DNA from 3 places in the Kitasatospora sp. NPDC093679 genome. Region 2 is predicted to be linked to each of the others. Evidence: riboswitches for the same ligand, from Rfam matches in the RefSeq annotation. Region 2 holds a riboswitch; each other region holds the start of a gene.
The links. A riboswitch is a leader RNA that binds a small molecule or an ion and turns the genes downstream of it on or off. The one in region 2 is predicted to bind cyclic di-AMP.

Region 1: another riboswitch for cyclic di-AMP. It lies ahead of AB0O09_RS11440 (transglycosylase family protein); the one in region 2 lies ahead of AB0O09_RS31755 (transglycosylase family protein).
Region 3: another riboswitch for cyclic di-AMP. It lies ahead of AB0O09_RS04850 (peptidoglycan DD-metalloendopeptidase family protein); the one in region 2 lies ahead of AB0O09_RS31755 (transglycosylase family protein).

What each region holds. Positions count from the first base shown of each region.
Region 1 covers NZ_JBFBDW010000010.1:102,275-109,255, reverse strand. Annotated here, with positions in the region: gene AB0O09_RS11460 (SurA N-terminal domain-containing protein) at 70-714, shown strand; gene AB0O09_RS11455 (MazG family protein) at 781-1,773, shown strand; gene AB0O09_RS11450 (SDR family NAD(P)-dependent oxidoreductase) at 1,731-2,159, opposite strand; gene AB0O09_RS11445 (cytochrome P450) at 2,431-3,720, shown strand; cyclic di-AMP (ydaO/yuaA leader) riboswitch at 3,933-4,098, shown strand; gene AB0O09_RS11440 (transglycosylase family protein) at 4,103-4,909, shown strand; gene eno (phosphopyruvate hydratase) at 5,114-6,403, shown strand; gene AB0O09_RS11430 (septum formation initiator family protein) at 6,528-6,962, shown strand; gene AB0O09_RS11425 (DUF501 domain-containing protein) at 6,959-6,981, shown strand, end outside.
Region 2 covers NZ_JBFBDW010000055.1:11,869-18,849, reverse strand. Annotated here, with positions in the region: gene AB0O09_RS31760 (hypothetical protein) at 75-278, opposite strand; gene AB0O09_RS31755 (transglycosylase family protein) at 452-1,621, opposite strand; cyclic di-AMP (ydaO/yuaA leader) riboswitch at 1,627-1,825, opposite strand; gene AB0O09_RS31750 (hypothetical protein) at 2,174-4,204, shown strand; gene AB0O09_RS31745 (hypothetical protein) at 4,384-5,289, opposite strand; gene AB0O09_RS31740 (DUF397 domain-containing protein) at 5,675-5,911, shown strand; gene AB0O09_RS31735 (ATP-binding protein) at 6,278-6,796, opposite strand.
Region 3 covers NZ_JBFBDW010000003.1:299,608-306,588, reverse strand. Annotated here, with positions in the region: gene AB0O09_RS04865 (PP2C family protein-serine/threonine phosphatase) at 1-263, shown strand, start outside; gene AB0O09_RS04860 (hypothetical protein) at 700-894, shown strand; gene AB0O09_RS04855 (DUF6348 family protein) at 1,111-1,935, opposite strand; cyclic di-AMP (ydaO/yuaA leader) riboswitch at 2,285-2,447, shown strand; gene AB0O09_RS04850 (peptidoglycan DD-metalloendopeptidase family protein) at 2,453-3,430, shown strand; gene AB0O09_RS04845 (DUF262 domain-containing protein) at 4,805-6,631, shown strand.

The DNA of each region.
Region 1 (6,981 bases), on a different contig from region 2:
ACCACCGGGCGCCCGTCGCGCCCCGCGCACGGACCCACACAGCCCCACCCACCGCACGGGAGGCCCCACGTGATCCGCACCCGCTCCGTCCCCCGCCCGGCCCGGACGGCCGCCGGGATCCTGCTCGCGGCAGCCGTGCTGACCGCGTGCGGAGGCTCGCCGGCCCACCAGGGCGCGGCGGCGGTGGTCGGCGACGAGCGGATCCCGATCGCGGCCGTGCAGGCCAAGGTCACCGAACTGCGGGACGCGGCGGCCGCGGCCTCCCCGGGCGGCAGCGGCACCGGCACCGAGCAGGCCGGCCTGGTCCGGCGGACGGTCGCCGAACTCGTCCTCGACCGGGTGATCGCCCGCGCCCTCGCCGACCGCGGCCTCACCGTCTCCGAGGGCGAGATCGCGCAGGCCCGGCAGACCGACGCCCAGCTGCTCGGCGGCGACGCGGCCCTGCAGCGCCAGCTGCTGCTCCGCCAGGGCGTCGCCCCCGCCGACGTCCCCGGCTTCTACCGGCAGCAGATCGGCATCAAGAAGATCGCCTCGGCGGCCGGCCAGGACGCCCGGACCGAACAGGGCGACGCCGTGGTCCGCAAGGCCCTCGCCGACGCCGGCCGGGAGCTCCGGGTCGAGGTCAACCCCCGCTACGGCCGCTGGGACCCGCAGCAGATCGCCCTGGTCGACAGCACCACCGACTGGCTGCCGCAGCGCGCGCCGTCCGCCTGACCGGTCCGCCCGCGGCGCCCGGCGGGACGCGTCGGGACGCCGCCGGGGGACGGTAGGTTCGGGGGTGTGGAGACTCCGAAGCTGATCCTGCTGACCACCACCCACCGGGTCGCCCCCGGCCTGCTGTCCTGGCCCGCCTGGGAGGCCCTGCGGTCGGCCGGCCGGGTGCTGGCCGCCGACCCGGAGCACCCGCAGCTGCCCGCGCTGCGGCAGGCCGGCGTCGAGGTGGAGACCGTCGAGCGGACGTCCGCTCCGGCGCTCGCCCGGATGCTGGCCGAGGCCGCCCCGGTGGTCTGGCTGGGCAGCCCGGACGGCGACCCGGGCCTCACCGACGCCCTGGCCCGGCTCGCGGTGGAGGAGGCGGGCGGCGTCCCCGAGATCGAGCTGCTGCCCGGCTCCTACGACCTGCCGGGCGCGCGGCTGCTCGACCTCGCCTCGGTGATGGACCGGCTGCGCTCACCCGGCGGCTGCCCCTGGGACGCCGAGCAGACCCACGAGTCGCTGGTGAAGTACCTGGTCGAGGAGGCGTACGAGCTCGTCGAGGCGATCGAGGAGGGCGACCGGGAGACGCTGCGCGAGGAGCTCGGCGACGTCCTGCTGCAGGTCTTCTTCCACGCGCGGATCGCCGAGGAGCACCCGGAGGACCCGTTCTCCGTCGACGACGTGGCCGGCGACATCGTCGAGAAGCTGATGTACCGCCACCCGCACGTCTTCGGCGACGTGGAGGCCACCGGCTCCGCCCAGGTCGAGGCCAACTGGGAGCAGCTGAAGGCCGCCGAGAAGCAGCGGGAGTCGGTGCTGGACGGCGTCCCGTCGGGCCTGCCCGCGCTGGCGTACGCGGCCAAGCTGGTGTCCCGGGTGCGCCGGGCCGGCTTCACCGCCGTGCCGGACGCCCCGTACGAGCTGCCGCGGGAGCTGACCGCGGAGAGCGCCGGCGAGCTGCTGCTGGCCGTGGCGCAGCGCGCCTACGACGCCGGCGTGGACGTCGACGCGGCGCTGCGCGGTGCCGCGCGGCGCTACCGGACGGCGGTGCGGACGGCCGAGGGGCTGTCGGACTGACGCTGCGGCGGGACGACCTCGCTGATCGCCTCGCCGACCAGGGCGAGCAGCTCGGCCAGCGGGGCGAGGTTGTCGTCCAGGTCGGCGAAGGAGACGATCCGCTCGCCGTGCGGGCCGGCGACGGCGAAGAGGTCGATCCGGCCGAGGTGCTTGCTCGCGGTGTCGACCAGGGCGGCGACGTCGCTGGGCTGGTGGACGTCGCCGCTGACGCCGACGACCGGGCAGCCGGGGCGGTCGAGCTCGGTGGCGAGGTCCTCCGCGACGCCCGGGCGCAGATCGGCGACGAGCATGCCCGCGGCGCCCGCGGCGGCGAAGCGGCGGGCCAGGTCGGCCCCCTCGCCCCCGCTCAGTACGGCGATGACGACCACTGCCCCGGCTACTCGCACGGCCTGCTCCTCTCTGAGCACGACACCCCGCGGGCGGCTCCGCACGTCCGCCCTCACGGTTATCGGAGGATCGTAGGCACCTCGCGACCCTCCGCAACAGGGATTACCCCCCAGGTGACCAGGCTCACGCCCGTCCGGGCCGATCGGATCCGGCCGTCCCGCACGGGCCCCCGGGCAGCCCCTCCCGACGCCGCCCGCGCGGGCCGGCCGGACCGGGCGGGCCGGGCGGGCGCCGTCGGGAGGGGCGCCCGGCAGCGGATACGGTCGGGGCATGCCGGAGACCCCCCGACCCGACGACCGACCCGAACTCTTCACCTGGGAGTTCGCCGCCGACCCCTACCCCGCGTACGCCTGGCTGCGCGAGCACGCGCCGGTGCACCGCACCACGCTGCCCAGCGGGGTGGACGCCTGGCTGGTGACCCGGTACGCGGACGCCCGGCAGGCGCTCGCGGACGCCCGGCTCTCCAAGAACCCGGTGCACCACAGCGGGCAGGCGCACCGCTCCGGCCGGGTCGGCATCCCGGGCGAGCGGCAGGCCGATCTGATGACCCACCTGCTGAACATCGACCCGCCGGACCACACCCGGCTGCGCCGGTTGGTCTCCAAGGCGTTCACGCCGCGCCGGGTGGCGGAGTTCGAGCCGCGGGTGCAGCAGCTCACCGACCGGCTGATCGACTCCTTCGCCGGGCGTGGCACGGCCGACCTGATCCACGAGTTCGCCTTCCCGCTGCCGATCTACGCGATCTGCGACCTGCTCGGCGTGCCGCCGGAGGACCAGGACGACTTCCGGGACTGGGCCGGCATGATGCTGCGACACACGAAGCCGGGCCAGCCCGGCGGGCAGCGCGGCGGCGTCGGCCGGGCCGTGAAGCGGATCCGCACGTACCTGGCGGAGCTGATCCACCGCAAGCGGGCCGACCTCGGCGACGACCTGATCTCCGGCCTGATCCGGGCCAGCGACCACGGCGAGCACCTGACCGAGAACGAGGCCGCGGCGATGGCCTTCATCCTGCTGTTCGCCGGCTTCGAGACCACCGTCAACCTGATCGGCAACGGCCTGCACGCCCTGCTGCGCAACCCCGGGCAGCGGGCGCTGCTGCAGGAGTCGGTGGCACGCGGCGAGAGCGGCCTGCTGGAGACCGGGATCGAGGAGCTGCTGCGCTACGACGGGCCGGTGGAGCTGGCCACCTGGCGGTTCGCGACCCGGCCGCTGACGATCGGCGGGGTGGAGATCCCGGTCGGCGACCCGGTGCTGGTGGTGCTGGCGGCGGCCGACCGCGACCCGGCCCGGTTCTCCGGCGAGAACACCCTGGACCTCGCCCGCGCCGACAACCCGCACCTGGGCTTCGGCCACGGCATCCACTACTGCATCGGCGCCCCGCTGGCCCGCCTGGAGGGCCGGGCCGCCCTGGCGACGCTGCTGACCCGACTGCCGGACCTCGCCCTGGACGCCGACCCGGCGGACCTGCGCTGGCGCGGCGGCCTCATCATGCGGGGCCTGCGCGAGCTGCCGGTCGCCTTCACCCCGGTGGGGCCGTCCGGGCGGCGCGACCCGGTCTGACGGTGTGTCGCACCGGTCGGATCCGGTCGGAACTGAACACTCGTCAATCAGGAAACACCTGCATCGTTCGTGGGCGATAATCAGGTCTCCGTAATTGCTCCGTGATACCCGCGATATGGGCTTGTGATCGGTCGTTCGATCTGCTTACTCTCCCGAACAGTCCGCAGCCGCGGACCCCGGCACGGCAACGCCGAATCCTGTCCGCCGTGCCCGGGCCTCACGACCGAGACCCAGGACAGGGGCGGGGGAACCACGTTCGTCGCCGTCCCCACGGCTAGGGGTGAAGCCGCGTCAGCAGGGCCCCTCCTGCGGCCGCGGCCGGGCCAGCCTCCCGGTCCGAACCCGACAGCTCACCTCGCAGGCGTTCGGAGAGGGACAACCCATGCTCTTCACCGGACCTGGCCGCCACCGCCGCAGGACGTCCGCCGAGAAGGCGGTCGCCGTCGCGGGTGTCACGGGTGTCGGCCTCGCCCTGCCGCTGCTCACCGCGGGCGGAGCCCATGCCGCCCCCGTCTCGATCTGGGACAAGGTCGCCCAGTGCGAGAGCGGCGGCAACTGGAGGATCAACACCGGCAACGGCTTCTACGGCGGGCTGCAGTTCACCGCCCGGACCTGGAAGGGGTTCGGCGGCGCCCGGTACGCCCCGCTCGCCCACCAGGCGAGCAAGAGCGAACAGATCGCCGTCGCCGAGAAGGTGCTGGCCTCCCAGGGGCCCGGCGCGTGGCCGGTGTGTTCCAAACGCGCCGGCCTGACCCGCGCGTCCGCCGGGAGCGGCGGGACGCGCAGCGGCACCGGACAGACGCAGGCCCCGGCGGCCCCGGCGTCGCCGCAGTTCCCCGGCCGCGGCGGCTTCGACGCCGACTCCGGCGTGTACTGGTACCAGAAGGACGACCAGTGGTACTGGACGGCGCACCAGGAGGTCTACGAGCGCCACCTGCCGCCGGCGCCCACCGGGCCGGCCGACCCGGCCGACGGCGGCGCCGACGAGGGCGCCCGCACCCTGCAGGCCGTTCCGGTGCCCTCCCTCGGCCGCGAGCAGTACACCGTGCAGGAGGGCGACACGCTGTCCGGCATCGCCGCCGCGCACGGGCTGCCCGGCGGCTGGGAGCAGCTGTACGCGAACAACCGCGAGGCCGTCGGCGCCGATCCGGACCTGATCCTGCCCGGCCAGCAGCTGCGCCTGGCCTGACGGTCCGGCACGGTACGAACGGTCCGTCCGCCCGCGGGGCGGCACCCGCGGGCGGACGGCCGGTTTTGTGGTCCTTCAGGTGAACTACCGGCGAGTAGACCGGCCACACGGTGAGACAGGGCCATGCGCGGCACGGCCCGGTGGGCCCGTGCGGTTAGGCTCTGGTCGTAACGACCCTCATCCGCTTCCGCTAGGAGATGCCTCGTGCCGTCCATTGATGTCGTCGTAGCCCGCGAAATCCTCGACTCCCGCGGTAACCCCACGGTCGAGGTCGAGGTCGGCCTCGACGACGGCAGCACCGGTCGTGCCGCTGTCCCGTCCGGTGCCTCCACCGGTGCCTTCGAGGCCCTGGAGCTTCGCGACGGCGACAAGAACCGCTACTTCGGCAAGGGCGTGGAGAAGGCCGTCCTCGCCGTCATCGAGCAGATCGGCCCGGAGCTGGTCGGCTACGACGCCACCGAGCAGCGCCTGATCGACCAGGCCATGCTCGACCTGGACGCCACCCCCGACAAGTCCTCGCTCGGCGCCAACGCGATCCTCGGCGTCTCCCTCGCCGTGGCGCACGCCGCCTCCGAGGCCAGCGACCTGCCGCTGTTCCGCTACCTGGGCGGCCCCAACGCCCACGTGCTGCCCGTCCCGATGATGAACATCCTCAACGGCGGCTCGCACGCGGACTCCAACGTCGACATCCAGGAGTTCATGATCGCCCCGATCGGCGCGGAGTCCTTCTCCGAGGCCGTCCGCTGGGGCGTCGAGGTCTACCACACCCTCAAGGGCGTGCTGAAGGAGCGCGGCCTGTCCACCGGCCTCGGCGACGAGGGCGGCTTCGCGCCGAACCTGGACTCCAACCGCGAGGCGCTCGACCTGATCGTCGAGGCCATCAAGAAGGCCGGCTACACCCCGGGCAAGGACGTCGCGCTCGCCCTGGACGTCGCCTCCTCCGAGTTCCACAACGACGGCGCCTACACCTTCGAGGGCAAGGCGATCTCCTCCGCCGAGCTCATCGACTACTACGCCGAGCTGGTCGCCGCGTACCCGCTGGTCTCCATCGAGGACCCGCTGGACGAGTCGGACTGGGACGGCTGGAAGGCCATGACCGACAAGCTGGGCGACAAGGTCCAGCTGGTCGGCGACGACCTGTTCGTCACCAACCCGGAGCGCCTGCGCCGCGGCATCGAGACCGGCACCGCCAACGCGCTGCTGGTGAAGGTCAACCAGATCGGCTCGCTCACCGAGACCCTGGACGCCGTCGAGCTGGCCCAGCGCAACGGCTACCGCTGCATGATGTCGCACCGCTCCGGCGAGACCGAGGACGTCACCATCGCCGACCTCGCCGTCGCCACCAACTGCGGCCAGATCAAGACCGGCGCCCCGGCCCGCTCCGAGCGCGTCGCCAAGTACAACCAGCTGCTGCGCATCGAGGAGATCCTCGACGACGCCGCCGAGTACGCCGGCCGGGGCGCGTTCCCCCGGTTCCGCTCCGCGGACAAGTAAGCGCGGCAAGTACGAGGGCTGAGGCTGACACCCGCGCGCTGACGCGGCCGCTGGACCGGTGCCCCGGCAACCACCCCGTAGGGTGGGGGCCGGGGCACCGGCGTGAGCAGGAGGGGTACGAGCGATGTGGAAGATCCCGGGACTGGCGGGGCGTCCGCGCTTCACCAGCCGCGCGACCGTGCTCGTGCTCGTCCTGTGCTCGCTGGTGGCGATACTCGCCTACCCCGCCCGGCAGTTCCTGACGCAGCGCTCGGAGATCGCCGACCAGCGGGCCAGGGCGGAGCACGCCCGGCAGCAGGTCGACGAGCTCCGGCGGGCGAAGGCCCGCTGGCAGGACCCGGAGTACGTGAAGGCGCAGGCCCGCGAGCGGCTGCACTTCGCGATGCCCGGCGAGACCCCGTTCGTCTCGGTCGACCCCTCCGCGCCCCCCGGCCCGGCCTCCGCCGACGCACTGCCCACCGGTCCGGTCAGGGCGGCCAAGCCCTGGTACACCACCGTCCTCGAGTCGGTCGACCTGGCCGACTCGACGCCCGCTCCTCACGAAGACAGCACGCCATGACCTCTGAACAGCACCCCGC
Region 2 (6,981 bases):
GCGCGGGAGGTGCTCCACGCGCCCCTGGTGGTCGGCCCGGCGCCCCCGGCGGCTGATCCCCCCGGGCGTGTGCCTCAGCCCTCTTCGACGGTGCGGTGGGGGCGGGTGGTGCGTTCGGCGGCGGCGGCGTCGCCGGTGCGGGCCTCGGTGCGGCGGCTGCGGGCCAGGTAGTCGCGGACGATCAGCTCCACCGCGTCCTGCGGGTTGCCCGCCCCGACGGCCAGCATGACCTCGATCGCCAGATCGGCGTCCAGCGTGACGGTGACCTTCGCTGCCATGGCGGCTCCTCAACTCCGTGGGGGCGTCAGCCTATCCGTGCGGGCAGGCCGAAGCCCCGGGGCGGCGGGAGGCCGCTCCGGGGCTGCGGAGGGGGAGAGGAGCGCCCGGGCCGAGGGACCCAGGTACGGCTTCGGGCGCCTGCCCCGGCGTACGCGACGCCGGGAGGGGTGGTTCAGACCCGGCCGGCGAAGTCCGGGGCCCAGTTGGCGATGGTCTGGACGCGGACGCCGGCGCTCGGGTTGGCGGCCTCGACGTACTTGCCGTCGCCGATGTACATGGCGACGTGGTGCACGCCCGAGTTGGCGCCGTTGTTGGACCAGAACAGCAGGTCGCCCGGCTGCAGGTTGTCCAGCGAGACGCGGGTGGAGTAGTCGGCCTGGTCGGCGGCGACGCGCGGGACGGAGATGCCCGCGGCGCGCAGCGCGGCCTGGGTGAGGCCGGAGCAGTCCCAGCCGCCGTTGCCGGTGCCGCCGTAGATGTAGGCCTGACCCACCTTGGAGAGCGCGAAGTTGACCGCGGCGGCCTTGGAGCCGGTGGCGGTCTGCGCGGCCGTGGCGGTGCTCGCCTTGACCGCGGTGGTCGCCGGCTTGGCGGCGGCCGGGGCGGCCTGGGCCGGGGTGGAGGACGCCTTGGCCGGGGTGCCCAGCGACAGCTTCTGGCCCGGGTAGATGGTGTGCGGACCGTTCTTCAGGACCGACTTGTTGATCTCGTAGAGCTTCTGCCAGCCGCCCTGGACGTGGTTGTGCTCGGCGATGGTCGACAGCCAGTCGCCGGCCCGCACGGTGTAGGTGGCGCCGTGGCTCCACTGGCCCTGCCAGGACTTCTGGCCCTGCCAGGCCTTGCCGTCCTGCGAGGTGCCGGTGGAGGCGGTCGAGCCGGTGGAGGCGGCCGGCGCGGCCGGGGCGGCCGGCTTGGCGGGGGTGGTGGCCGCCGGGGCCGGGGTGGAGGCGGAGCCGCCGGTGTTGATCTCGGGGGCCGGACCGCCCTTGGTCAGGCCGGCCTTGACGGAGCAGACGGGCCAGGCGCCGGGGCCCTGGACGGCCAGCACCTTCTCGGCGACGGCGATCTGCTGGTCCTTGGTGGCCAGGTCGGCGCGGGAGGCGTAGCTGCCGCCGCCGAAGGAGGTCCAGGTGCTGTTGGTGAACTGGAGGCCGCCGTAGAAGCCGTTGCCGGTGTTGATGTGCCAGTCGCCGGAGGACTCGCACTGGGCGACCTTGTCCCAGGTGGAGACCGAGGCGGCGGAGGCGGTGCCGGCGGCCAGCGACGGGATGCTGAGGCCGATGCCGACGACGCCGGTGGTGGCGAGAATGCGGCGGCCACGCTTGGAGTTGATGGACAGCATGAAGCAGCGTTCCTCTCCCACGCCTGCGAGGTGAGCTGTCGGATTCGGGCTGGAGTTGCCCGGCCGCGCGCGCAGGATCCGGCGATCCCTCGCCGTTTCCGCGCGTGCGGCTTCACCCCAAGCCGGGGAGCGGTGCTGGACCGTTCCCGGGCGACTTACCTGGTTCCCCCGCCCCTGCCGAAGTGCGTTTCGCATTGCCAGTCGGACCGCCGGCAGGACTCGGCGTTCGGGCCAACTGGGTCCGTGTGACCACGAACGTGGGAGGACATTAGACAGAGTTAAGTTCAAACCGCAAATATGTGTGATGCCGGTCACAGTCGATCTTGGTATATTCCATGATCGATCCCTTGATCTTTTCGTGATCGACTTCTGTCGATTTCCGGCAAGGCCCTTCCGGGAAAACCGGCCTGTTTATGCTTCAGGGCGGGGGCCGGGCAACGGTCCGGGGGGAGGGGTCGACCGCTCATGGATCACCACGGGCGGCACCGGGAGGCGGCGTCCGGCGGAGTGCCGCGACGGCCGGCGCCGCACCGTCGGGTCGGCCGGCGCAGGATGCTCGTCTGGCTCGGGATCTCCACCGCCGCGGCCGCGGTCGGCGGTGGCGAGTTGGCCCGCCGCGCGCTCGCCTCGTCGGCTGCGCCCGCGGTGGCGGCCGCGCCCCTCCTCGCGGCCTCCGAGGGGCCCTCCGCCGGGCACGCGCGGGCCGTCCCGGCTCCTGTCGACCCCTCGCCCTCCCCGGTCGATCTGACGGGCCGCCGCTGGTCCGACCCGGCGGGCTGGGGCGGCGCCGTCCCCGGGGCGAGGAGCGCCGTCAGGATCGCCGACCGTGTCCTGCTGGACGCCGACGCGTCGATCGGTTCCCTGGTGGTCGAGCCGGGCGGCTCGCTGGTCTTCGCCCCCGGGCGCAGCCTCACGCTCTCCTCCGCGGGCGCCGTGGAGGTCCGCGGCATCCTGGCGTTGGCCCCGGCGGACGGCTCGGTGCACACCCTGAGATTTCCGTCCGTGGACGAACGAAGCTTCCGTGGCGGCGGCATGACGGTGGTGGAGGGAGACGTCGGGCTCTGGGTGACCGGCACCGGCTACCTGCGGCTGGACGGCGCCGCCAAGACCGCCTGGGTCCGTGCGGCCACCGCGCTGCGGGCCGGCGACACCGAGCTGCGGCTGGCCGAGCCGCCCGTCGGCTGGCGGGCGGGCGACGAGCTGGCCGTCACGCCGACCGGACCCCCGAGCGAGGACGAATTCTCCACCCGGTACGATCTGTGCACGATCGGACGGGTCGACGGCAAGACCGTCACGCTGACCGCACCCCTGGCGCACCCGCACCCGCGGGTGACCGCCGGCGGCGGCGTCGCGGTCGGCGCCGAGGTGCTCAACCTGACCCGCAGCGTCCGGATCGAGGGCACCGCCGAGGGTCGCGCCCACGTCCACCTGACCAGCTCGCGCCGGGCCGACGTCCGGCACGCCGCACTGCGCTGGCTCGGCCCGCGGCAGCCGGGCAAGGAGACCTGGAACGGCTCGCCGGTCACCGAGCCCGTGCTCGGCCGGTACGGCCTGCACTTCCACATGCTCGGCGACACCTCCCGCGGCACCGTCGTCGAGGGCGTCGTGGTCCGCGACAGCGGCAGCCACGCCTTCGTCCCGCACGCCAGCCACGGCATCACCTTCCGCAGCTGCATCAGCCACAACACCTGGGAGGACGCCTACTGGTGGGACGGCCCGCCGGACACCCGCACCCCGCAGGCGCCGTCCGACGACATCACCTACGAGTCCTGCGTGGCCTCCCGCACCGTCCACGAGCCGAACCCCCGCGGCTACCGGCTCACCGGCTTCTCGCTCGGCGCCGGCACCGGCGGCACCGCCCGCGACTGCGTGGCCGTCGGCGTCCAGGGCGCCACCGGCGCCTCGGGCTACGAGTGGCCGGAGACCAGCGAGGGCGTCTGGACCTTCGAGCGCTGCCTGGCCCACAACAACCTCGAGAACGGCGTCTTCGTCTGGCTGAACGCCCGTCACCACCACACCCTGGAACGCTTCGTCGCGTACCACAACGGCGGCTGGGGCATCGAGCACGGCGCCTACCTCAACGACTTCGACTACAACGGCGGCGTGCTGTACGGCAACGGCGCCGGGGGAGTGGCCGTGCACGCGCTCGGCCGGGACAGGGGCACCGTCTTCGACGGCCTGCTGATCGACGCCGCGGGCCAGTCCGACTACGCCGTCGCCACCGCCGAACACCAGCTCGCCGGAACGACGGTGACGATCGGTCGGAGTCACCTGACGGGCTATCGGAAGGCCGGCGTCGCCTTCCGGGCCACCACGGACGGCGAACCGGACGACATCGCCGTGCTGGACTGCTCCTTCGGCGGCAACGAGGTGTGGCTCGACCCGCAGGCACCCGAACCGGCCCGGATCGTCCTGCGCAAGGCCGGTGAACGGCAGGCCGTGCAGCTGCGGCCCGGCCCGGGCAAGGCCGAGTGGAACGCCGCCGCCGCACCGGCCGCGGTGGACGGGCCGCCCCGGGCGGTCGTCACCCCCGCGATCCGGCTCGCCGACGCGGCGGCACCGACCCGGCGGCTGCCCGTCTGAACCCGCGGCCCGAGGTCCCCGCAACGGAGGGCCCCCGAGTCCCGCGGCCCGAGTCCCCGAGGCAATGCGGCCCCGAGGCAATGCGGCCCGAAGCCCGGGACGCGCGGAGGGGCCCCGACCTGGTGCGGTCGGGGCCCCTCGTCGATTCACGGCGTGCGCGGTCGGGAACCGCGCGCCGCTCACTGCTCGGCGGCAGTCTCCTCGGCCTCGGCCTGAGCGGCGGCCTCGGCGGCGGCCAGCTCCTCCTCGTCGACCGGCCGCGGCGGCAGCGCAGCCAGGTAGGTGGAGGCGATCAGCTGGCCGACGGCCGGGTAGGCGCCCAGCGGCGCGGCGCTCGGGCAGCCGGTCTCCTCGGCGGCGGTGGCCAGCAGCTCGGAGTCCGCCTCCGGGCCGATCACCAGCGGGGCGAGCGCCGGGCGCTCGGAACCGGTCGCCTTGAGGTGGTCCACCGCGGCGGCGACCGAACCCGGGACGTCGAGGGCGGCGGCCACCACCGGCACCGCGAGGCGCGCGGCGAGCAGCACACCGGTGATCCCGGCGGCCGCGGCGGCGTCCTCGCCGCCGGAGACGGTCAGGACCACGCCGTCGGCGGAGGTGGCGATCGCGAACAGGCGGGCACGGTCGGCGCGGGCCAGACCGGCCTCGGAGAGACGGACGTGCACGGCCTCGGCGAGCAGCGGGTGCGGGCCCAGCGGGTCGGTCACCGGGGAGCCGGCGGCCGCGGCCACCTCGTGCAGCTCCGTCAGGAAACCGTGCGGACCGGGGAGCAGCGGCACCACGATCGGCGGCGGCGCGCCGTTGCCGGCCGCCATGGCCAGCAGGTCGGAGACGGTCGGGGCGTCCTCGGACTCGGCCGCGAGGTAGCCGGCGGCGATCTCGATGCCCGGCTGCTCGCCGCGCACGATGGAGAGCAGCTCGTCGACGATCGGGCGGGCCTCGGGCCCGGCCGTGGCCGGGACGGCCAGCAGCAGGGCCGGGGAGCCGGCCGGGACCTCGGGGCGCTCGGGACGGCGGTGGCGCCCCCGCGCACGGGAGCCTGGCGTACGGACGGGCAGTGGCGCGCCCGGGATGGCTGCGGTGCTCATGGCGGAGATCGTAGGACATACCGGGGCCCTTACTGCAGTCGACTCCCGTGAGGGGTTGGTGGTGACGGCACAAGGTCGGACAAACACCGGCAAAGCGCTGTGCGCACTGGTGTCCGGGTGCGTGATGCTCCTCACAGTGGCCGATGTGACTGCGCGTAAAGTCCGGCGACGAGCGTCAAGATCCACGGGACGCAGAGCGGCCCATACGTACGGTGATCGTTTGCCGTGACGTCTGCTCTGGTTTGACCTGGTTTGCCCGGCGCACGGCGCGGTTGTTCGACGCTACTGATGAGTCAGATGCACGCGCTTTGTCCCGTGCTGATGCACGTGCAGGCCAGCTATCATCACGTCAAGTGAGGCGAACGCCAGGCTCAGGGAGACAGCGATGAGTGACACGTACAACGGCATGGCGGCTGCGGACCTCGACGGGGTCGTCTGGCAGAAGAGCCGGCACAGCAATTCGCAGGGCAACTGCGTCGAGTTCGCGGCCCTTCCGGGCGGCGAGGTGGCGATGCGCAACTCCCGGTTCCCGGACGGCCCGGCGCTCATCTACACCCGGGCCGAGATAGCCGCACTGCTCCTCGGGGCCAAGGACGGGGAGTTCGACCACCTGGCGACCTGACCGCCCGTCGGCCCGCCGCACCCGGTGGGCCCAGGTGTTCGGGCTTCCTGTTCCGGGGGCCGTCGTGGGGGACGCCGCGGCGGCCCGGCTGCGTGCCCGGCCCCGTGCGGGTCCGACGTCTTCCCGACCCCCCTTGCTGCCGGGCCCCGGGCGTGCGGGCCGACCGCTCGGCGGCGCGGCGTCCGTGGACCGTCTCCCTGCGGTCGCGGTGCCTGCCCGTGCGGTGCGCGGTCGCCGATCGGGTCCCCTCCGCCCGACCCGCCCCTACCCTCCGCCCGCCCCAACCCGGCGTCGCGGCCGCTGCCCGTCCCGTCCGGTCCCGGTCCGGCTCGCGTCCGGTCCGGTCGGGGCCCGGTGCGGACCGGCTCAGACCGAGCGGTGCCGGCCGGTCCCGACCGCGGGTGCGGCCTCGAACAGCGCCCAGACGACCTTGCCCGCCCCGGCCAGCGGGTGCCAGCCCCAGGACGTGCTGAAGGAATCGACCAGGTGCAGTCCGCGGCCGGACTCCGCCACGAAGTCCGCCTCGCGCGCCACCGGACCCTGACTACTGGGGTCGCTCACCGCGCACACCACCTGCGGCGCCCGGTGCACCAGGCTGATGCGTATGGGGGTGCGGCCCTCCGGGCCCTGCGGGCGGGACGGTTGTACGGGCACCTGTGCCGTCGGGGCGCCGCAGCCGTCGGGCATCGCGCCCACGGCGTGCCGCAGCGCGTTGGTCACCAACTCCGAGGCGACCAGGGCGACATCGTCGAAGAGCGAGTCGAGTCCCCAGTTCCGCAAGGTGGTCCTGGCGAAGTCGCGGGCCGATCTGACGGCTTCGTAGCGAGGGACGAGGGTACAGCTGACCACGTACGGGTCGGCAGCGATGGCCGTACCGGTGCTCATGAAGAGCTCCTCCCATAAGGGGGCGGACACGGCGGGACCCACCCGGGTCATGCCGGTCACCTCCGACTCGCTCGGCCGCTCGGCCGCCCGCCGGTAAGCCCGCACCCGCACACGAACTCCCGGCCGCACAGGGGCGCGGCCGGGAGGGCGTGTGGGGTCGCGCGTTCGGTCGACGCGAAGCCCGC
Region 3 (6,981 bases), on a different contig from region 2:
AGGGCCCGCTGCTCGGCATCTACGACGGCGCCAAGTTCGAGGGCCTGCGCGGCCGGCTCGACAGCGGGGACGTGCTGATGCTGTGCACCGACGGCATGGTCGAGATCCCCGGCCGCGACCTCGCCGAGGGCATGGACCGGCTGATGGGGGAGGCCGACCGACTCGTCGTCAACGGCTTCCGCGGCGCCGCGGGCCGCCTCATCGAGACCGTCGCCAAGGACGTCAACGACGACCGCGCCGTGCTGCTGGTGTGGCGGCAGTAGCCCCTGTCAACCCCCGGGAGTGATCTTCGGCCAATCCCGACAACCTCTTCACCTGCGGACCGCAGGCCCCGAGCCTGCCGATCGGCCGTTGCGGCGCGTTCCACCCCGCCCCCGCCGACGGTTCGTCAGGAGACATCGGCTATCGTCTCGGTCGGCGGAAATTCGTCTCACATGGCAGGATCTTCGCTCCGGGCTCCCGGCTAGTCCTTTACGCAGGCAGCACGAACGACCACACTGAGTCCGGGTGGGCTGGTCGATGCTCGGGGGACGGGGGGCGAGAGGTGCGGCAGACAGCAGGCGTCACCGGCGCCGCGGACGCCTCCACGGCGGCGGGATCGGTCGACTCGTGCCAGGGACGGTCGGCGCAGGCCGCGGTCCGGTTCCGACACGGGGTTCCAGCACGAACCCCCGCCACAGATTGAGGAAGTGAGTCCGGGTGGCCTTCTCCGTCTCCGCGCTGTTCCTGTTCGGCGTCATCGTCGTCATCTTCATCCGCAACAAGCAGCTGAAGACCAGCCACGCCATCATCGCGGCACTCTTCGGCTTCATGGTGAGCCAGTCCACGGCGGCCCGGCCGATCCAGGACTTCCTCAACCAGCTGGCGAAGACCATCTCCTCCGTCGCGAGCTGACCCCTCCCGCGGGCCGGACTCCGCCCCGGCGGGCGAACGCCGCTCCAGTGGTCCGTTCCGATGGGCCGAAGTCCCCTTCGCGGGACGGACTCCGCCCTCGCGGGCCGGGTTCCGACTCCGGTCCGGCCGTGTCGTCCGAGCCGGTCGTGCCCGTCCGCCCCAAGGTGTCGCCCGACCCGGGCCGACCGCCGTCGTGAGCCGTCCGGCCGTCCGGACCTACCGCCCGGCCCTGGCCCGCCGCCAGCGGGCCAGCACCCCCGGCCGCGCGGCGGGCACAGTGTTCCCCACGGCCCCGGCGGGCCGGGCGCCGCCGGCGTCCACGGGGGCGGAGCGAACTGCCGCGGGGGCCTCCCCGACGGGCCGGCCCTCCGGCACCATCAGCACGAACAGCCGTGCCCAGCACAGCCGTTCGCCGCGCGGCCAGCCGAGCGCACGCAGCGCCGCCGAGGCCGACCCGGACACCGCGCCGTTGACCCGGACCTCGGCGACGTCCTCGCCCGCCCGACCGCCCAGGAACAGCTTCACACCCGTCACGGCCGGCTCCGCACCGTCCGGAGCCAGCTCCGGGGCCAGCACCCCGGCGAGCTCCGGCAGCAACCGGTGGCCGGCGAGCCACTCCGACAGCCGCTCGCTGTCGAAGCCGAAGACGGCGGCCGGCCCCTGCACGGCCCGCCAGCCCGGCAACCGCGCCGCGCGGACGTGGTCGCCGTGCACCCCGTGGCCCTCCTGCAGCTCGACCACCGCGGCCGCGGTGGTGGTCGCCCACATCCGCACCGCGCTCTCCAGTCGCTCCTCCTCCGTCCGGCCGAGGCCCGCCGTGCAGTCCCACACCACCAGGCCGTCCGCCCGCCCCACGTCGAAGGCGAAACCGAGGTCGACGTGCCCCGCGCCGCCGCCCTCGCCCGGGTGCTCCCGCACCGCCACGGCCGTCGTCCCGGGCCCGCGGACCACACTGCCCTCGACCGTGAACCGCTGACCGAACCGGGCCATCTCCCGGACGACGCTGCGCTGGATCACATCCAGCCGGGACTGCGCGCGCACCCGGGGCTCCTCGCTCGAAAAGGGGTCGAACACCGCTCGGGAGCGAGGCTATCGGCCCCCCGGGTGACCAGCGTCACCGGGCGGGCCATGATCCGTGCCGGGCCGCGAGCGGGCAGCCACGGGGGGTGTCCGATTTGCCTGACTGCTGATGATCCGGACACGTACGGTCACTGCAGCGACTGCGCTCCGCCCACCGGCAGCGGGCGGAGAGTGACCCCCGCGAGGCCCCCGGGGGGCCGCCGGGGACGGGGAGCTTGCCTCCGGAGGGGCCCATCGGTTTTCCTCGGAGCCTGCCCGGCCACACCGGCCGGGCGGGCCACCGGGCGGAACGCCGAGTCCTGCCGCCGTCCGGGGTCACGCACCCTTCCGTGCACGGCAGGAGCGGGGGACCCAAGGTAAGTGCCGCACCCGGTGATCCGGGACGGCTTGGGGTGAAGTCGCGTCATTTCCGCGACCGGGCGAACTCCCCGCCCGAACCCGACAGCTCACCTCGCAGGCGTCGGAGAGGAACACCCCCATGTCCGTTCTGGGCACCCGTCTGTCCCGCGTCGCCGTCGCCACCGGTGTGGCCGCCGCCGCCATCGCCATCCCCGTCACCGCCGCCTCCGCCGCGAGCGCCCACGGCGCCGCCCCGGCCGTCGCTCCGGCCGCCGCCGCCCCGGCCGCCGCGCACGCCGAGGCCCCCGCCGCTGCTCCGGCCGCCGCCCCGGCCGCCGACGCCAGCTACAAGGTCGTCCGTGGCGACACCCTGTCCAAGATCGCCAACGCGCAGCACGTCGACGGCGGCTGGAAGAAGCTCTACCAGGACAACCGCCAGGTCATCGGCGGCAACCCGAACCTGATCTTCCCGGGCCAGAAGCTGACCGTCGGCGGCCACGCCGTTCAGGCCGCCGCCCCGCAGGCCGCCGCCCCGCAGGCCGAGACGAAGAAGTCCGACGCCGCCGCCTCGCGTTCCGAGAAGCGCACCCCGGTCCAGGCCGCGCCGAAGCCGGCCGCCCCGAAGACCGAGGCCGCCAAGCCCGCCGCGCCGAAGACCGAGGCCGCCAAGCCCGCCGCCCCGAAGACCGAGGCCGCCAAGCCCGCCGCCGCCTCCGGCTACGTCGCGCCGGTCGCCGCCTCCCTGGGCACCCCCTACCACAAGGCCGGCTCCAACTGGTCCAGCGGCTACCACACCGGTGTCGACTTCGCCGTCAGCACCGGCACCTCGATCCACGCGATCGCCGCCGGCACCGTCGTCGAGGCCGGCTGGGGCGGCGCCTACGGCAACAACGTCGTCATCAAGCACGCCGACGGCAAGTACTCGCAGTACGCCCACTTCTCGGCCCTGAAGGTCTCGGTCGGCCAGACCGTCACCGCCGGCCAGATCATCGGCCTCTCCGGCGCGACCGGCAACGTCACCGGCCCGCACCTGCACTTCGAGGTCCGCACCACCCCGTCGTACGGCTCCGACATCGACCCGGTGGCGTACCTCGCCGCCCACGGTGTCCGCGTCTGACGCACACCGCTGACGCACACCGCTGACGCGAACCCTGCCGAGGCAGCGCCGCCGAGGCACACCGCGCCGCATCCGAAGGCCCGGCCCGGGGATCCCGTGATCCCGGGCCGGGCCTCGGCCGTTCCCAACCCCCCGTGCCGCACGGGCACTTCACCGCTCCCGCGCCGTGTCGGCGCGGCTCCCCGGTACGGCGGGCAACACGCCCCCGACCGGCCGAACGTTCCCGAACAGCCGACCGGGGCGAAGCGCGCCGCCGTCCTGCTCGCCGTCGCCACCGCCGTCACCCGCCACCACCTGGGCTGACCGGCCAAACCCCATCGACGACGACCCCGGAGACCGGCGCCACGAACGCCACCCGGGTCGTCCTCGCGACGTCCGGTTCCGCGGACCCGGTGCGAAGAGCGTCTTCGCGGCTGTGCGTACGACCCGCCCCTGACACGTGCCCGTCGGCAGGTTGCCGCGGAGTGCGGCAACCGTTGCACCACCTTGCGCACCTCGTGCGCCGAGACCTCTCCTGTGGATCCATGCACGTTCGCCGAACGGGAGGTCGGGTCCTCTTCGTGCGGTCACTGCCCGTGGCGCCGAATGAGCTGCGCGCCGGGGAGCAGTCCGCGCGGTGCGGCAGCCGCGTCGCCTTCGAGCCATGGAACCGAGCCCGCGGCGCGGTGCTCCGGGAGTGCCGCGGACGACAAAGGCCCCAGCTTCGCGATCATGTCGCTGAGCTGGGGCCTTGACGTTGGAGCGGGCGACGGGAATCGAACCCGCGTGGCCAGTTTGGAAGACGACGGCACCGAATCTGGGCTGAGCTGGCGCCTCGCTGACCTGCGGGGAGCCGGGCGTCTCGCCGGTTTTCCCCGCGACTCCCCGCCGTCTCCTGGCCGAACGGGCACGCAAGGGGCACGGAGCAGGCACAGCGGCTCGCAACAGCTTGAACGACCAATGCTCGGTGTCTCACGAGCCCGACGCCATTCGAGGGCCTCAGAAGCCCGCAGAACGGCCATTGAGCGCTCCTCGGCCCACCTGACCGTCACCCGGCATCAGGAAGAGCGGCAGATCCAGTGTGAAGACGGTGCGGCCCAGTGCCGCCGTCGTCGACATCCGCACCCGCTGCCGAACAACCGACCCCCACGGATAGGACCGCTGACGTGCCTCGTCGGGCATAGCGTTCCCCGGCACGTTTGTCTCTGGTTCGGTCACCTGGACCGGGGAGAACGTGTATCAATACCGAGTCGACGCAGTACATCGGCCCCTTGGGAAGAGCAAAGGCAGACACGCAACCAGCCCTTGTCGGCTTCAGTTTCGGAACCGACCTCGTGGCCACTCGGTCACCCGATAACCTCTCGGCAGCGTTCAGCGTCGAGGAGGGGGCGGGCCGTGGCGGAGCAAGCATTCGGGATCGACAAGATCCAGCTGGTCAAACTGCTGCGGCGGGTGGCCGAGGGCGAAGCGCAGCTGCCGGAGTTCCAACGCGGCTGGGTGTGGCCGGACCACAACATCATCGGCCTGCTCGCCTCGATCTCCCGTGGATACCCGGTCGGTACCCTCATGTTGCTGCAAACTGGCGGTGACGTCCGTTTCAAGTGCCGCCCGGTTGAGGGCGCCACCCCGCCCCCGGGCACTGAACCGGACACCCTGATTCTCGACGGCCAGCAGCGGATGACCTCGCTCTTCCAGTCGCTCATGCTTGGCAAGCCGGTCGAGACACAGAACCAGCGCAAGCAGCGGATCTCTGGCTGGTTCTACGTCGACATGGTCAAAGCCCTCGACCCCCAGTTGGACCGTGAGGATGCCATCCGCCTGCTGCCGGCGGACCGGGTGGTCCGCAGCTTCCGGGGCGATCCCGTCGAGGACTGCTCGACCCCGGAGAAGGAGTATGCGTCCCGGCTCTTCCCGCTCTCTCAGCTCTTCACCAACCGCGACTGGAGCTATGGCTACGAGGACTACTGGAAGGCACGGGGCGAGGACGGCCGTAAGTGGTGGCGGGACTTCGAGGAGGCGTTCGTCCGCCCCTTCGAGCTCTACCAGGTGCCGGTGATCGAGCTCGGGAAGCAGACCGAGCGCCAGGCTGTCTGCCAGGTCTTCGAGAAGGTCAACACCGGCGGTGTCACCCTCACTGTCTTCGAGCTGCTCACCGCCACCTACGCCGCCGACGAGTTCGACCTGCGCGACCACTGGGACAACGTGGTCCGGGCCGCGTGGAAAGCACCGGAATACCGCGTCCTCAAAGAGGTTTCCAACACCGACTTCCTCCAGACCGTCACCCTGATGGCGACGGCCGCCCGGCGAGCCGAGGCGGCTACCGTCGGGGTCGACGAAGAACGTCTGCCCCGGATCGGCTGCAAGCGCAAGGACATGCTGGAACTAGGTCTGGACGAGTACCGCCGCTTCGCGCCACTGGTCGTCCGGGGCTTCAAGGACGCCGCCAAGTTCCTCCGCCAGCAGTACCTCTTCGACACCAAGTTCCTGCCCTACGGTACTCAGTTGATCCCGCTCGCCGCGATCCTCAGTGTGCTCGGCGAGCATGCCGAACCGGCTGGTGCACAGCAGAAGCTGGCCCGTTGGTACTGGTGTGGTGTGTTCGGCGAGCTGTACGGCGGCTCGACAGAGACCAGGTTCAGCCACGACCTCCCCGAGACCGTGGGATGGGTACGCGGCACGGGGGCCGAACCTCGGACCATCCGTGACGCGCGGTTCAGCGAGAGCCGCCTGCTGACATTGCGTACCCGTAACAGCGCCGCCTACAAGGGGATCTACGCGCTGCTGATGAAGGAAGGCGCCGTCGACTGGCGGACTGGTGAGAAGACCGAGATCACCGAGTACTTCGCGGAGGCCGTGGACATCCATCACATCTTCCCGCAAGCGTGGTGCGAACGGGAGAACATCCCCCGGGGAAGCTACAACTCAATTGTCAACAAGACCCCGCTGACCGGACGCACTAACCGCATCATCGGCGGGGCAGCGCCCTCCTCCTACCTCCCCAGGCTCGCCAAGAACGCCGAGGTGGAGGCGGACACTTTGGCCAACCACATTCGCACCCACCTGGCTGATCCTGCGCTGCTCGCCAAGGATGACTTCGCGGGCTTTTTCGAAGCCCGACAGCGGGCCCTGGTCGAGGCGATTGAGAAGGCCACGGGCAAGGCGGTCGTCACCGAGGACGGGTACGCCACTACCGATCCGGTGGACGAAGGCGACGAAGACTGACCACCAGCCAAGCGCCCTGGCAGCATCCCGCTCGAGTCCGGCCAGCTACTCGCTGGGCTCCTTGCCGTCAGCCGCGGCCGACGCGCGCACAGAGCCGGCGCCGCTGACGCCAGCGCCGACAACACTTCAGAAGCCCTGCGATTCGGCGAAGTGGCCTCGTGAGCCTTGGGTGGGCGCTGGGGGGCAATCTTTTACGTTACGTGGACTGTCTAGGACGGTGTTTCTTGGCCCCGGGTGACGGCTCGAAGCCGACCCAGTTGAGCAGGAGCATCCTCAGCGCGGTGATCCGGATGCCCGTGAGCATCATGCTGGCCATGATGTACGACCAGGGAAGGTGAATATGCCGGCTT